DNA from 3 places in the Pseudoalteromonas ardens genome. Region 1 is predicted to be linked to each of the others. Evidence: predicted binding sites of a transcription regulator. Region 1 holds the regulator's gene; each other region holds the start of a gene.
The links. Region 1 encodes sigma-54, which starts transcription at its own class of promoters, with help from an activator protein. Its sites were predicted from a motif close to GTTGGCACGNNNNTNGNNT; they were not measured.

Region 1 (5,522 bases):
ATAACCCAAGTCTTCCAGCACGCGCAGAGCGACCGATTTTCCTGAGCCAGAACGACCACTGACAATAATTAACTGCACAGAAACTCTCCGTTAGTTGTCAAACTCTTCAATTATCGAGAATAACTCCTGATCATTGTGAGCTTGCCTGATACGTTTACAAAACACCTTGTTTTTAAGTTTATCAGCGATCGTTGCTAAGGTCTGCAAATGTTGTTGATTTTCTCCCTCGGGTACGATGAGTGCCACAAAAATGTCGACGGGTTGATTGTCAATGGCATCAAAGGCAATGCCTTGCTGATTAACAAGCAGCATAGCAACCACTTTATCTATGCCTGGCATGCGGCCATGGGGCAGTGCAATCCCTTTTCCTATCCCCGTACTTCCGAGTTTTTCGCGGCTCAACAGTGCATCAAGGATATCATGGGCATTACTGTCTGGAAGCTGGCTTTGAGCCAACTCACTGATGTACTCTAAAATACGTTTCTTACTATTAAAAAGGACCGCAGCTTTGCTGCAGTCCTGTGAAATCAATGAGCTTAGTTTCATGATTAGTGTCGAGTTAGCTTCTCTTTGTGCTTGATCACCTGGCGGTCAAGCTTATCGATAAGTCCGTCTATTGCGGCATACATATCCCGGTGTTCGGTTGAGGCAAAAATTTCTCCCCCGTTCACATGTAATGTGGCTTCTGCTTTTTGGATGAGCTTTTCGACATCTAGGATAACATGCACATTATTGATGTGATCAAAGTGCCTTTCTAGCTTCGCAAACTTGTTTGTTACATAGTCTCTTAACGAATCGGTGATTTCTACATGTCGACCAGTTAAATTTAGTTGCATAAGCATTTTCCTTCTGTAGTTACGTCTAAATCAGGCTTTTGCGCTGATTGGACGGTGGGATAGCCAAAGACTCTCGGTATTTGGCAATTGTACGTCTAGCCACTTTGATCCCTTGATCTGCCAATACATCCGCAATCTTGCTGTCACTCAATGGTTTAGCAGTGTTTTCCGCGGCAATTAGCTTTTTGATCAATGCTCTGATTGCAGTCGAAGAGCATTCTCCTCCGTTTTCAGTGCTGACATGGCTTGAGAAGAAATACTTCAACTCATAGATACCGCGTGGCGTGTGCATATACTTTTGCGTTGTTACACGTGAAATCGTGGACTCATGCATGTCGACCATTTCGGCCACATCATTCAGTACCATCGGCTTCATTGCCTCGGGGCCATGTTCAAAGAATGCCTGTTGTTGCTGCACAATGCAATTAGTAACTTTTAATAAAGTTTCATTGCGGCTTTCCAGGCTCTTGATGAACCATTTTGCCTCTTGCAGGTGTGAACGAATAAACTGACTGTCTGTGCTCGACTTGACTGAACGGGACATAGCAGCGTAGTGGTCATTCACTCTAATTTTTGGCATTGAATCGGGATTGAGTTCAACAACCCAGCGACCTTTCACTTTTTTAACCGACACATCCGGGATCACATAGTCTGCTTCTTCCTGTACTATGCTCGCGGCGGGTTTCGGGTTTAGGCCGTGGATCAGGGTCATTACTTCTTTCAGATCCGCTTCTTTGAGTTTGGTTTTTTTCATCAAAGTGCGGTAATCCCGGCTGGCTAACAGATCGATGTGCTCAGTCAGGATTTCTTTGGTCTGTGCAAGCCAAGGGGTGTTTGGGTCAAACTGGTTGAGCTGAATGCACAGGCATTCTTGCAGGCTGCGTGCCGCAATCCCAACAGGATCAAATAATTGGATCCGTTTCAGTACGGCCTCTACTTCATCCTGCTCAATCGGCTCTTCATCGTTGTCCTGATTCATGCTATCGACGATGTCTTCGCAGCTGATGGTCAACAGACCAGCATCGTCAACTGCTTCTACAATTGCAAGGGCGATGGCTCTGTCTGTAGGGCTAAAAGGCGTCAGTTCCAGCTGCCACATCAGGTACTCTTGCAATGTTTCAGTGGTTTTACCCTGGTAAATGGTTTCGTCTTCTGGCATTGGGCCTGAACTGCTTGCCGGGGCAGCACTGATGTACTCGTCCCAGGTTACGTCCATTGCCAAATCGTCGCTGACGGTGTCTTTGTTCAGTGCAGCATCGCTGTCTTGTTCGTAGTCGCTGACAGCCGCCTCTTCATAGCTGTCGTTGTCACTCGTTGTAGGTTGTTCCAAATCGGAATCCGACTTGGACTGAGTTTCATTGTCTTGTGATTCAGACTCACCTTCTTCCACTTCCAACAAAGGGTTGCTATCAAGCGCTTCTTGGATTTCTTGTTGGAGATCTAGCGTACTCAACTGTAACAGACGAATAGCCTGCTGCAGTTGTGGTGTCATTGTCAGTTGCTGCCCCATGCGCAGCTGTAGCGATTGCCTCATGTATCTCTAACAATCCTTTTTGTTATTTACTTCTAATTTTATAACTATAGCCTGAATTGCTCACCTAGGTAGACATCCCGCACAGTTTGATCGGCCAGAACATGCTCCGGGGTGCCTGCTGCTATCAGTTCACCATGTGACACTATATAAGCTTTCTCACAGACGTCCAGCGTTTCACGCACGTTGTGGTCGGTGATCAGTACGCCTATCCCACGGTTTTTCAGGTGCTCTATAATTTTCTTTATATCTAACACTGAAATGGGATCAACGCCAGCGAAAGGCTCATCTAATAAGATAAATTTTGGATCTGCCGCAAGGGCACGGGCAATTTCTACCCGGCGTCGTTCACCGCCCGATAGCGCCATACCCTGGCTATCGCGAATATGCTGGATATTAAACTCATCTAACAGTTCATTGAGGATGACTTCTCGTTGTTCTTTATTCAGCTCTTTACGGGTTTCTAAAATGGCCATCAGGTTTTGATAGACGGTCAGCTTGCGAAAAATAGAGGACTCTTGTGGCAGGTAACCAATACCTAGTCTTGCCCGGCTGTGCATCGGCAATAAGGTAATGTCTTGTTCGTCGATGTGTATGCTGCCCTTGTCACTGGGCACCAATCCGACAATCATATAAAAAGTGGTGGTTTTACCTGCACCATTTGGGCCAAGGAGGCCAACAATACTGCCAGCTTCAACGCTTAACTCAACGTTTTTAACAACCTGTCTGCCCTTATAACTTTTGGCCAGTGCGGTGGCGGTTAATTTACTCACGGATTCCCCTTCTCTTGTGGTTGTTGGGGGTTCTCTTTTTCAGGTAACAGAATGGTTCTCACGCGGTTTTGTTCTTGCTCCCCGCGCTGTGCGCTGATCAGCTTCTTTTCCATATCATAAACGATAGTTTGCGCGCTGATTTTTTGTCCTGCCTGACTGATCTCTGCACCGCCTTTGATGGTGAGCATGCGATTTGCGACATCATAGCGCACTTCTTTGGCGCTGGCCTTCAATAACGTACCATCCGCTTGGCGTTCCTGAAATATTGCCGGACTGCCTGTTGCAACCAGCAGTTGCTTATTTTTACCCAGTTCTTCCCTACGGTGTACTTCGAGGCGATCGGCCAGAATTTTTCGGTCACCGTGAATGATTTCGACGTTTTCTTCGAACACGCCAATATTGGTTTGCAACTGGGCCAGCTGTGTGCCCGAACTGATAATGACCTGATCAGCCGCTGTATTTTCTGCATAAGCCGCAGGATGAAATGCACTTAAAGTGCACAGTAAGATCAGGGAACAGGTTAATTTATTGCTCATAATAAATTGTTTCAGTGTGGTTGATGAGTTCAATGATTTCTGTGTTGAGATCGGCCACTAAGCCTTTCCCTGAAATCGTTAAGTTTGGGCCGGTAATTTCTACCGGGTGTTCAGAGCGCATGTGCTTTTCGTTAATATCGACTTGCACGTGATCGGCGTTGATGTGCTTTATCATGGCATCGGCCGTCAGGTTTGTTGCTTGTACTTTACCCTCCAGGATCAGGGTATTGTTACCATATAAGGTGGCTTCATTGGCCTTGAGTTGCCAGTTTTGTTGATCGTTGTGCAGTGTAAAGATAGGCGCAGTAAAGTGGCTAAACCCCAGCTCCTGATAGAGCTCCATTTTGTCTGCGGTAATCTGATAACTGAGCTGCCCATTTTCGGCGTAATTGGTTTGCTTCAGATCGATGGCGACATAATCTGGCTTGGCCAGCACTTCTTCTGAGCGCGGCGCGACCTGGCCCGATTGCGTTAAATAGGGATACCACAGCCATAACATGGTGAGGCTGAATACAACGAGCAATAAGGCGCGAAGTACGGTCATACGCTACTGCCTTCATAACCCAATGATTTGCCCTGGCAGAGCAACAGTAAGTCAGTCAGCTCTCGAACAGCACCAAACCCGCCGGGTAACACCGTTTTGTAATCGGCTGCGCGGACCACCATAGGGTGAGCGTCTTGCACGGCCACAGACAGACCGACTTTGAGCATCACTGGTAAGTCGGGTGCATCATCGCCAATATAGGCTATCTCGTGGTCCGCCAGCTGTAATTTGTCTTTCAATTCAGCATAGCCTTGCAACTTGTCTTCCATACCCTGATAGATGTGCTTAACGTTGAGGTTAGTCATACGCTGCTGAACAATGTGTGAATGACGTCCCGTGATCACAGCCACTTCAACGCCGCCATTGATCAGGGCTTTAATGCCGAAACCATCTTTGGTGTTAAATGCTTTTAGCTCCTCTCCCTGATTGCCCAAATAGATGCGGCCATCAGAAAATACCCCATCGATGTCGCAGATCAGCAGCTTAATCGCCTGCGCTTTTTGTATAACGGTATCGTCGATGGGTTGATATAGGTCGGAAAACAGCATTTATAACACTCCTGCTCGCAGCAAATCCTGCATATTTAACGCGCCGATTGGGCAATTTTGCTCATCAATGACAATCAGGCCATTGATGCGTTTCTTCTCCATGATATGCAACGCTTCAGCAGCCAACATATCTTGTGTCACTGTCGTACAGTGTTTTGTCATGACTGCATCTATCGGGGAGCTGTGTAAATCCAGTCTTTGCTCGATAATACGGCGTAAATCACCATCTGTGAACAAGCCCTGTAACTGCCCCTGTGCATCGACGATGGTGGTCATGCCCAGGCCCTTGCCTGACATCTCAAACAAGGCATCGGTCACCGTGCAGCCTTGCGAGACAACGGGCACCGCTTTGCCCGAATGCATTACATCTGCCAGTGTCAACAACAGACGCTTACCCAGACTGCCTCCCGGATGGGACAAGGCAAAATCATCTGCCGTGAAGCCGCGGGCTTCGAGCAGTGCCACAGCTAAGGCGTCGCCCATGACCAGAGTGGCTGTGGTGCTGGCCGTTGGTGCAAGCCCTAACGGGCAAGCTTCTTTGGAGACTTTAATGCACAAATGAATATCCGCCAGCTTGGCCATATTCGACTCGGGGTTACCCGTCATACTGATGATTTGTGCGCCAATGCGCTTGATTACCGGCACGATGGCCAATACTTCGTGCGTCTCACCTGAGTTAGAGATCAGCAAAACCACATCATCAGCCGTGATCATACCTAAATCACCGTGGCTGGCCTCACCAGGGTGAACAAAA
Region 2 (5,522 bases), 440 kb from region 1:
ACAGAGTCGACGCCGACATCCAGACCCAGGTTAACCGCTGGAATATTGATACTCTCACTGAACGCCCGATACAAAGGTACCGATCCCCGGAATCGATGATCGAAGTTTTCCGGTTGCCAGGTTTTTCCCGCCGCGTTAGTCACCTGTAACGGGGCATCCTCCAGCAAGGTCCCCAGGTTATAGCCTGGCTGCTCAAGTGCTGACAAGTAAATCGCGGGCTTTACCAGAGAGCCCACATTACGACGTGTGTCCAGCACCCGATTAAACCCGGAATAACGAAGCTGGCGCCCCGCCACCAAAGCTGATACGCCGCTTTTTTCGGTGTTCACAGAAATCATCCCCACTTCCAACTGAGCGGTCGAAAAGCGCCGTTCCAGGTAGGGCAAACCTTCACTGACTGCCTCTTCCATGGCAGATTGCTTTTGCAAGTCAAAATAAGTAAATATCCTAATCCCCGCATTCACGACGTTTTCATCTGGCAACAATTGCTGAAGTTCGCGATTCACCAGCTCCAGATAACCCGGGTAAGTTTGCAGCAGACTTTCTTTCAGAGGCTGAATTGCAATAGGCCGCTCCAACGCCAGGCGGTACTCATTGGTGGTAATGAGACCATTTTCTGCCATCAACCTGAGCACCAGGTCGCGTCGTTCCATGGTCCGCTCCGGATATCGACGCGGGTTGTAATAAGACGGGCCTTTCACCATAGCCACCAGCATGGCTATCTGATCAAACTCCAGCTCATCGACGGGTTTCGCAAAGTAGAACTCGGCTGCCAGACCCATGCCGTGGACGCCCTGATTGTAAGCCTGACCGAGGTAAACTTCGTTGAGATAAGCTTCAAGAATTTCATCTTTGCTGTAGCGAAAATCAAGAATGAGGGCAATAAAAGCTTCATTGATCTTGCGCAGCAAAGAGCGCTCCCGGGTTAAATAAAAGTTCTTTGCCAGCTGCTGGGTCAGGGTGCTCCCCCCCTGTACAGTGCGTCCTGCGCGAACATTGTAGTACAAGGCACGCATAATCGACCACACAGATACCCCGTGATGTTCGTAAAACGCCCGATCTTCAACCACCAGCAAGGTGTTTTTTAGAATATCCGGTATTTTGTCCAGCGGCACAAACTCCCGATCCTGACGACTTTCATTGCCTATCCGGGCAATTTGTACCGGCTCAAGTCTGGCACTCTCAACTCGTCGGCCCTGATCATTGACAATACTAGCCAGCTTTTTACCTGCAAAATTGAGCGTAAAGATACGCGCCTGCTCAACCCCGTCATAAAACTCAAAGGAGCGCCGATACACGGTAATCGTACGACCCTGCACCACAAACTGGCCCGTATGTTTAATGCGGTTTACCCGGGAGTAATTGAGCCGCTCCAGTTCCCAGATCACTTCCTGCTCAGCCAGATATTGATCCGGATAAAACGACATAGCGCGGGCATACACCTGTACAGGTAACTGCCACTTGTTCCCTTCAAACTGTCGGCTGACTTTGGCATCGAGATAAACCACATACCCTGCAACCGCAAATACCATGGCCAAACTCAGCTTCCAGCACAACGACCACAGCGTGCTCAGTGTCCGGTTACGCAATGCCCGTAAGCGTTGCTTAAATGAGGAAGTGGAGTTAGCGGTCTTTTTCTTGCCTGATTTGGCCGGTGATTTACGGGTGGGCTTGCGAGGTTTGCCTGCTGCTTTTTTGTTGTCTGCCATTGACCGTGGAATGCTTACTGAGAGTGAATAGATGCTAGATTATCTCAGATTAACTGCCGCTTAAACCAAAAAGCGCGATAAGCCGCGCTTTTTGGTGAATTCTTGCTTACTTATTGCGAATGGTCACAAATTCAGGATACGCATCTATGCCACAGTCATGCTGATCCATACCACTGAGCTCTTCTTCTTCACCCACCCGGATCCCCATCAGGGTTTTAATGATCCCCCAGACGATGTAAGACGCGATAAACACAAAGCCCAGTATGGTCACCAGGCCGATAGCCTGAGTCATAAAGCTGGCATCGCTGTTCGAGAAAGGTACCATCATAATGCCCAGCGCCCCACACACACCATGCACGGAAATAGCACCAACCGGATCATCAATACGCAGTTTATCCAGTGCCACGATGCTGAATACCACCAAAGAACCACCCAGCATCCCCAGAATACAGGCCAGCATAGGCGTCGGTGACGCAGGCTCTGCAGTAATGGTCACCAGACCAGCCAATGCACCGTTCAGGATCATAGTCAGGTCCGCTTTTTTCCACATCAGCTTACACACCACCAGTGCTGCAATCGCACCCGCTGCCGCCGCAGCATTGGTGTTTACCATGATCTGACTGACAGCGATGGCATTGCTTTTGTCTGCAAGAAATAGCTGAGAGCCACCGTTAAACCCAAACCATCCCATCCATAAAATAAAGGTTCCCAATGTCGCCAGAGGCAGGTTTGAACCGGGGATAGGATAGATTTCACCGTTTCTTCCATACTTGCCCTTACGTGCACCGAGTAACAAAACGCCAGCCAGGGCGGCAGCGGCGCCTGCACCATGCACTATCGCAGAGCCTGCAAAGTCGACAAAGCCCAGCTCAGACAAGAATCCAGCACCCCAAGTCCAGTATCCTTCAATAGGATAAATCAACCCAGTCAGGACGACAGTAAACAACAAGAACGCCCAAAGCTTCATTCGCTCTGCAACCGCCCCGGAGACAATAGACATGGCGGTTGCCACAAACACAACCTGAAAAAAGAAGTCTGATTCCAGCGCATGGTCAGCATCGTCGGCAGCACTGCCAATGAGTGCACCAAAGTTAGGCACTACCCCACCCTCAACGTTATCCACATACATGATGTTATATCCAACCAATAGAAACATCGTACAGGCGATGGCATAGAGGGCGACATTTTTAGTGAGAATTTCGGTGGTGTTCTTTGAGCGTACCAGCCCGGCTTCAAGCATCGCGAAGCCAGCGGCCATCCACATCACCAGAATACCAGACACCAGAAAGTAAAAGGTGTTCAGAGAGAATTGTAATTCAATTACCGTGTTTTCCATTATTTCACCCCTTAAATCGCTTCTTCGTCGAGTTCACCGGTACGAATCCGGACAATTTGCTCAAGGTCGTAGACAAATATTTTGCCGTCGCCAATTTTGCCAGTACTGGCAATCTCGGTAATCGCCTCCACGACACGCTGGGTATTTTCACTGCGGGTCGCTATTTCAAGCTTAATTTTGGGAATAAAGTCGACCTGATATTCAGCTCCTCGATATAGCTCGGTATGACCCCTCTGACGACCAAAACCCTTCACATCGACCACAGTCATGCCCTCGATACCCAGCTCAGCAAGAGCTTCGCGGACTTCGTCCAGCTTAAACGGTTTAATTATTGCGCTTATCATTTTCATTATTTGCCCCCCCAGGGCAGATGATCCTGTCGGGGGAGGTAATCCAACCTTTATGCCAATAATAAAAGTAATTATTTTACATGTGGTTAGATTAATTCAGAGATATAGAGTGAACATCAAACGCACCGTGCTGGTGCGCCTGTTTATTGTCTGACTTGAAATGGTGCAATGCAGAGAGGGGTTAACTGAGGGTTAGCTTTCACTGACCATGACGCAATTACGCTGAGCTTCTTTGGCACGATACAAAGCGCTGTCTGCCGCACGCATGACGTCACTGAGAGTCGCTTTGTCACACCGGGCAATCCCCACACTGAGTGTGCAGTGTAATGACTGCTCCTGGATCATAAACTGCGTGTTGGCAAAGCGTTCTTTGAAATCCTGGCAACTATTTTTAGCCACAGCCAGGTCATTACCCGGCATTAGCACGGCAAACTCCTCTCCACCGACACGCGCCACCAGGCAGTGATTGAAAGAACTATTAAGCAGCTCAGCCACTTGAGACAAAACTTTGTCCCCGCCAAGATGGCCGTACTGGTCATTGATTGCCTTAAAATGATCCAGATCCAGTAACGCCAACGTGAACTGATCCGGCTTATTCTTGAGCACTTTATCCATGTGCTGGCAAAAATAACGACGATTATAAAGACCCGTCAGGAAATCTCTGTGTGCGTACTCTTTAATATCTGCGATCAGATTCAACTGATCCATGGTTTGCATCACCCGGCAATGAAACTCTTCATTCATAAAAGGTTTCGTCAAAAAGTCATTGGCGCCATATTTGATGAACTTGGCAGACAAACCATGACTGCCAGCACCAGAGAGACCAATAATAGCGAGATCATCGCGCCCACGACTGTTACGCACCGCTTTCACCAGTTCAAAGCCGTCCATGGTCGGCATCGCATAATCCGTCAGCAATAATTTAATGTCCGACTTGGCATTGAGCATATTCAAAGCTTGCTCACCATCTTGCGCCTCAAAGACAGTAAACAACTGCTTTTCCAGCATCTGTCTCATCACTGCCCGACTGATCATCGAATCATCAGCGATCAGTGCCTGGCACCCTTCATTGCGCAGTAAGCGTGATACGAGTTTAATGGCGTAGAGATAAGAATCCCGATTGTCCTTAATCACATAATCAACGACGCCCATCTCGAGCATTTGCTGACGGCTATATTCATCAATTTTAGACGTCAATACCACAGTGGGGACGTTGCGGCTTAGCGTTAGCTGCACGACCTCTCCGTCAGGGGCGTCTGGTAAGGTCAGGTCGACCAAAGCCAGAGTGTAATGTTGGCTCTCGAGTAATGCCTGGGTCTCTTTCAGTGACCAGGCATAATCAATTTCCACATCCAGGTGTTGTGATGCAAGGTGGCGAAGGATCTGTTGCACTACCTTACTGTCTTCGACGACTAATACTCTTTGCATTACGATGCTCTACTAAAACTACGAGAAAAGGGAAGAGATACAAGAATTTAACAGCGCTAAATACTTTCATACTACAGACATAAGGATTAAATATACGCGATTTCTGTGACAAAAAAAACTCACCGGCAAATAAAATTGTAAACAGACCGCAACAAAAGCCCGCTTAGCCTCGGATGCCTCAGGCAATTGAAAACACAAAAAACAAACCAAAACCACCATAAAAATTAACATCCATTGTGCATAGCCTATTTTTTGGCAATTAGTCTCAAGTTTTTTGAATTCTGCTCTGGATGCGTCTTAAATAAGCAGATCGATTTCACCCAAAAAATAAAAACATGTTGTTGAAGCCATTACTGTTCGCTCTTTCTGCGACTTTTATTACCACACTCCCTCACACCGCATCGGCACAAGCCGATACTCAAGGTCAGTTGACCCAGCAAATTGATGCTCAGGTCATCACCGAACACAAAGGAACCTTTAACGGGGAGCGGATCGCCTACACTGCCACCACAGGTACTCAGCCAGTGTGGGATAAAACGGGCCACCCGATAGCGACACTCCACTATACCTACTATAAAAAGAACAAAGTCAAAGATCCCGCCACCCGTCCGCTGCTGATCTCATTTAACGGTGGCCCAGGCTCTGCCTCTGTATGGATGCATATTGCTTACACCGGGCCTCGGGTACTGAAGATTGACG
Region 3 (5,522 bases), on a different contig from region 1:
TAACGCGTGTTAATAGAAGTATTACACAGTCTTAGACAATTTGAAGCATTTATATACTGGAGTTTATGGTGATCAATAAAACCGCCTGCGATGAGAGAGGTGCAGGCGGTTTTGCGAGGAACTATCATAGTTTAATTGAACTGATGTGCCACTGTGGTGGCCTGCATATTCAGCTCGGTGAGCAAATGATTGCTCTGTAACATACCGTCTACGCTGATCAGCAGGGTTTTGTAATTGACCGGAATATCCAGTGTCATGGTGATCTGTCCGGCACTGTTAAAGCGCGCCGTTGCCAGCAGGGCTTTGTCGGCCATCGCCTCGTCCTCATAGCTTTCAACCACCTCATGCATGGCATAGACTTTCACCATCTTATTGGCCAGACTGTCTCCCAGCACATCCTGGCCACCCAGATCTAAGGTCACTGTTTTACTGGTACTGAAGTTAAAATCCGCTTTGACATGCAAGTCGTTAGAGGTTTCAGCCTGGCTGTCCAGCAATGTCGGGTCCGGCTCATAACTTGGTGCAGGCTCTGTCGGCTCGACTGGTGTTGCTGCGCCGTCGTTCTGCGTCTGATTTTGACTCTGTGTAGTCTGGGTTGACGCAGGTGTGCTGGTGTTATTTGCCGGTGCTGTGGCCGTATTACTGCTGCTGGTTGAGGTGCCCGTTGAGCCACCTTCACCACCACCGCCTCCGCAGCCACTTAAAGTGAAACAAACCAAGGTTAAAGCCGAAAATTTAGTTAATGTATTCATGGTTATATCCTCTTAGTGTGCGCTGAAAGTGTGGGTGGTGCGTTCGTTGGTCATAAACCAGTCCTGAGCCTGCTCGCCATTGCTTTCCACCCAGGTTTCGTAGGCAGGATACGCCCAGATTACGTCGAGATATTCTCTGGGGTAGTGCCAGTCATTACTGATCATTAAGGCCCAGGGTAGGTTTTCGGCTGTTCTGAAGTAGCGGCCCGCTTGTGCATCTGAGGTATCATCGGCTGTGCCAAAGCGGTTTGCATCAAACTTGTCTGTTGGCGGGAAATCTGCCATGTGGATTTCCAGTGAACGATCTTGGGTTCTGTACAGGAAGAAATCGAAATCGTTAATGCTCAGTGCATCCAGGCTTTGTTCAAAGCTGACATCGAAGGTGTATGGTACAGGTTCAAAGTAATCGCAGGTCATCACCGTATTAAAGTGCTGGCACTGGCCAGACTGACCTGTGGTGGTGAAGACATGGGTATTGCTCCACAAAGACAACACGGCGTTGGTTTGTCCGTCTTCTGCCGTTTTGTCATAGCTTTGACCGTCAACCATGAGTGTGGCTTGTTTAATCAGTGCCGGGTTACTGTTCATCAGACGCAGACCGAAACCATTCTGGTAAGCTGCACCGCGTGCCGTGATCCAACCATTGATGATGAAACCGCTGATTTGATTATCTGCATTGTAGGTAAAGCGAATGCGTTGTTTAACAACCAGGTCATTCATGTCATGGTCGCCGCGTGCTGGCCAGTTATCTTCGAATGCGAGTGTCGTGACCCCTTCTGCGCTCGGATAATACTGGCTGTAGGCCCGGTCAAAATCGTTGGGGAATTCATCCAGCTCATCTTCAATGCCATCGGCATCGCTATCGTTCTGCTCCGGCATAACCGTCAGGTTGAGGGCAGATATGGCAGTCGCGGGGGAGCTTTTTACGCTGAATACCGCATCATTAAAGTCGTTGTCTCCCCAGGTGCGGGGTAAGTCTTCGAAACCGATGACCACTTCCTGCTGCTCTTCATCCAGCAATAACACGCAGTGCTGACGCAAGGTCTCGTTACTTTCCGGGTTGAGATCAGACAATGAATAGTAATAAGGGATCTGAAATGGTTTTACGCCGGTGTAATACCAAAACCCGTTTGCCGCAATAAAGAAGCCAATGCTGGTGCCTGCCGGAAACTCGCCAATACTGACCCGGTGGCCATTGGTCAGATGTGGGTAGCTGAGGTTTGGAAAGACGATGGTCTCCTGCACCTCTTCAGGTGATTGTGGCGGATTCTCCGGGTCGAAGGTAAAGTAACCAAAGGAGTTTTTGTAGCCCGCGCCTTCGTGGATAAATGTTACAAACACTTCGGCGTCTTCAACCAGATGAATGGTTGAGCCTTCGTCACCTGTAATGAAGGCCTCATTGATCCGTGCTTCGGGCAGTGCATTTTGAATGCGCTGAAAAAATTCGCGGCTATACTCTTCACGTGCATAAATCATCGAGTCGGGCTTGCCGGTAGACTGGTTGTAGCCTGAAGGCCAGGCCTCACCAGACTGGAATTGCCAAACATATTGGCCATCTATCTGTTCAACCGCTGCGGCTGCAAAAGACAACAGTCCACAGGTCATCAGAGGGTAGAGTGGGTTAAGCAGTTTCATCATATTCGCTCCAGTTAAATTCAATCTTGTACTTCTGTACTGGATATTTCATGAAGTGTGCCAAAAATTTAGTTGTTATTTATCAGTTGGTTGTGGTTTTTCGTTCTGTGGTGTCGGGGTTTTTTGCAAATTGCACTGCATTGCGCTTTGCAAACAAAAAAATGCTGACCGACAGCGATTAACCGAGAGCATGAAAAGCCAGTCTATGCGGTGTTTTCTATAAACGGTGCAATACTTGCTTCATGAGAGATGGAAGATAAAGGAGGTCGGTATGCAATCGTCTCAAACAGACACTTTGATATTTAGCGTGGCATTGAATGGGTATCAGTGGCGCTACCGACGTTATCTGAACAGTCAACGTCACTATGCCAGGCGCATGGGGTATGATTATGTGGTGGTCACACGACCCTGGTTGAATCGACTGGGCGCTGAGTGCTGCTGGCTGAAGTTGTTTTTGTTGAAAGCGGCGTTACAGGTGGGTTATAAACAGGTGATGTTTGTTGATGCGGATGCCTGTATTCAGCCTGCGTGCCCGGCACTGGATAAACTGGATGACGCCGATAAGTTCCTTTTTCTGGCTCGGGGTTACAGTGGTGCGTTTAACTCAGGCGTGATGCTGATGCGCAATTGCCCACAGGCAATTGAGTGGCTGGATACACTGATAGCTGCGATGACCGAGCCGGTGCCCGAATCCCGGGGAATTGGCTGGGGAGAAAATGGCCATGTGATCCATTATGCACAGGATTGCGAGGGCGTCGGCGAGCTGGAGCGGCGCTGGAATAACACCTGTGAGCCACACCTGGATGACTACATTCGTCACTTTAATTACGGACCACTGAAGTGCTCAATAGTGGATAAATGTTTCCATACATTGATTTTCAAATGTTCACGTTTGTTGCTCGGGCATAGTCTGTCCCGCCCGGACGAGCAAGCGGATAAGCTCGCCGTGGTGCAGCTGCGCATTCCTGCGGCGCTGAGTCAGATCCAGACTTTGTATCCGGGTTATTTTTCCTCCTTATAAGCGTCACATCGACGCTTTTCAAAATAAGAAAATTCTCAAAATGCAATGCAATTTAGCTGAGAATAAAACCCCCAGAAAATCTAAAATTCAATCTAAATCAGTGGTTTAAATTTTGGCATGGTCCTCGCTATCTATTCGATGTAATCAACTGAACAGCGGAGGAAGCGATGTCTACTTACTTAACCACACACTCATCACACGCAAGTGAGTCAGGTGCACGCAAAGCACTCAGAGTCAGCGCTGCATTGCTGTTAGTTATCGTTTTAGTGCCGTTGTTCTGTCTCAATTCTCTGGCTGCGCTAATTTGTTTTAAAGCGCCACTGAGACGCCAGACCTGGATAGACGTGAGTGCTCAGCCTGTGTCGTTGCTCGGCTGGCAGGTCGGCATATTCAAGCGCAGCGCAGCGCTGTTAAATGTTGTGAGTGGTCGTATTCGGTTTGTCGGTAACCCGCTGCTACGTGACGGTGTGAGCATGCCCCGGGTGGCGCGTTTACACTCTCCCTGCGGTCAGCCTGGACTATTCGATTGTCTCTGGTTACATAGCCTGACCGGGCTCAGTGTGGATAAGCCGCTCGCGTTGCTCCATGCGCAGCACAACCAGTCTTTGTTTGCCGATATTCTATTAGTATTTAAGGTGCTCTTGTGTCTGGGTTTGTATCGCAAATCGGCAAGTACCCCGTCGAGCAGTGAATTGTTTGGCATTCCGTTTAGCAACACACGTATGCAGGTTGCAGTGGATTGGGTCGTAAAAGGCTCGGCGGAAACAGATACACAAGGGTGCCAGTCGGCTTACTACATCAATGTTAACTCGGTCAATTTATCGGCTGGTAACGCACAGCTCTATCAGGTACTGCAAAACAGTGACCGGAACTTTATCGATGGGTCGGGTATGCGGATCGCGGCCCGAAAAGCGGGCATGAACCTGGCCGACAACAACAATGGCACCGACATGCTGCCCGGGCTTTGTCAGGCTGCTGCTGAAAATCAGCGTTCTCTGTTTTTACTTGGTGCGCAGCCCGGTGTTGCACACAAAGCCGCTGCTAACTTGAGTCAACAATACCCGGGGTTGCGTATCGCGGGTGCGCACCACGGTTACTTCGATGATGATGAACAGGTTGTCGACTGTATCAATCAAAGTGGCGCCGACATTGTACTGGTCGCCTTGGGCTCGCCTCGCCAGGAACTCTGGATAGATAACAATAAACATAAACTCCAGGCGCAGTGTGCGCTGGCGGTCGGCGGCTTATTCGATTTTTTCTCCGGCAATATAGCGCGTGCCCCTATGTGGATGAGAGAGCTGGGCCTTGAATGGGTTTGGCGCCTTATCCAGGAGCCCAAAGCCAAGTTTAACCGCTATGTGCTCGGTAACCCGATTTTCCTATTCCGTGTTTATGTTTTACAACAAGCTTTGCGAGGACTTTAATCATGTATAGCATCAAAAAAACCACAGCAACTCAGTACAATACAATGTCATCATCTACTTCTGAGCAAACCAAAACAGATGGTCGTCACCATGGTATTCCAGCCTGTTTACAGCGCCTGGCTGCGATCACCGGATTACTGTTACTCAGCCCATTTTTATTGGTGCTTATAGCGCTGATCAAGTTGGAAAGTCAGGGCCCATGTGTATATAAGCAGGTTCGGGTCGGTAAACTGGGCCGCCGTTTTACTATGTATAAGTTTCGTTCTATGTACATGCCAGAGGATCCGCGTTTTCGTAATCCGGACCCGGCACAAAGCGACCGTGAAGGTGTGTGCGCTAAATATCGCAATGATCCGCGTATTACCCGTATTGGCGCTTTTATCCGTAAGTACTCAATCGACGAGTTACCCCAGCTGATGAATGTGGTACGGGGAGATATGTTGCTAATAGGTCCGCGCCCAGCGCTGGAAAAAGAAGTACACGCATACCAGCCACATGAGTTAGGTCGCCTTAACAGTGAGCAGGGACTGACTGGCTTATGGCAGGTCACCGGCCGCGCCGACACGACTTTTGCACAGCAGGTACAACTGGACAAGCGCTATATCAGTGAGCAAAGTGCGCTGAATGATGTCACCATTTTGCTTAAGACCATTCCTTGCGTCATTGGTGCCAAAGGAGCCTACTAAATTC

Region 2: the regulator sigma-54 is predicted to act here: its motif matches at 3,437-3,455, upstream of QNM19_RS12820 (P-II family nitrogen regulator).
Region 3: the regulator sigma-54 is predicted to act here: its motif matches at 2,434-2,452, upstream of QNM19_RS18915 (LruC domain-containing protein).

The regions. Positions count from the first base shown of each region.
Region 1 covers NZ_JASJUV010000003.1:43,347-48,868, forward strand. Annotated here, with positions in the region: gene rapZ (RNase adapter RapZ) at 1-78, opposite strand, end outside; gene QNM19_RS10980 (PTS sugar transporter subunit IIA) at 91-546, opposite strand; gene hpf (ribosome hibernation promoting factor) at 549-836, opposite strand; gene QNM19_RS10990 (RNA polymerase factor sigma-54) at 862-2,370, opposite strand; gene lptB (LPS export ABC transporter ATP-binding protein) at 2,415-3,140, opposite strand; gene lptA (lipopolysaccharide transport periplasmic protein LptA) at 3,137-3,676, opposite strand; gene lptC (LPS export ABC transporter periplasmic protein LptC) at 3,666-4,220, opposite strand; gene kdsC (3-deoxy-manno-octulosonate-8-phosphatase KdsC) at 4,217-4,768, opposite strand; gene QNM19_RS11015 (KpsF/GutQ family sugar-phosphate isomerase) at 4,769-5,522, opposite strand, start outside.
Region 2 covers NZ_JASJUV010000003.1:484,252-489,773, reverse strand. Annotated here, with positions in the region: gene mrcB (penicillin-binding protein 1B) at 1-1,709, opposite strand, end outside; gene QNM19_RS12825 (ammonium transporter) at 1,816-3,045, opposite strand; gene QNM19_RS12820 (P-II family nitrogen regulator) at 3,057-3,395, opposite strand; gene QNM19_RS12815 (GGDEF domain-containing response regulator) at 3,588-4,823, opposite strand; gene QNM19_RS12810 (S10 family peptidase) at 5,159-5,522, shown strand, end outside.
Region 3 covers NZ_JASJUV010000007.1:73,846-79,367, forward strand. Annotated here, with positions in the region: gene QNM19_RS18910 (hypothetical protein) at 132-752, opposite strand; gene QNM19_RS18915 (LruC domain-containing protein) at 765-2,390, opposite strand; gene QNM19_RS18920 (hypothetical protein) at 2,659-3,408, shown strand; gene QNM19_RS18925 (WecB/TagA/CpsF family glycosyltransferase) at 3,576-4,832, shown strand; gene QNM19_RS18930 (sugar transferase) at 4,835-5,518, shown strand.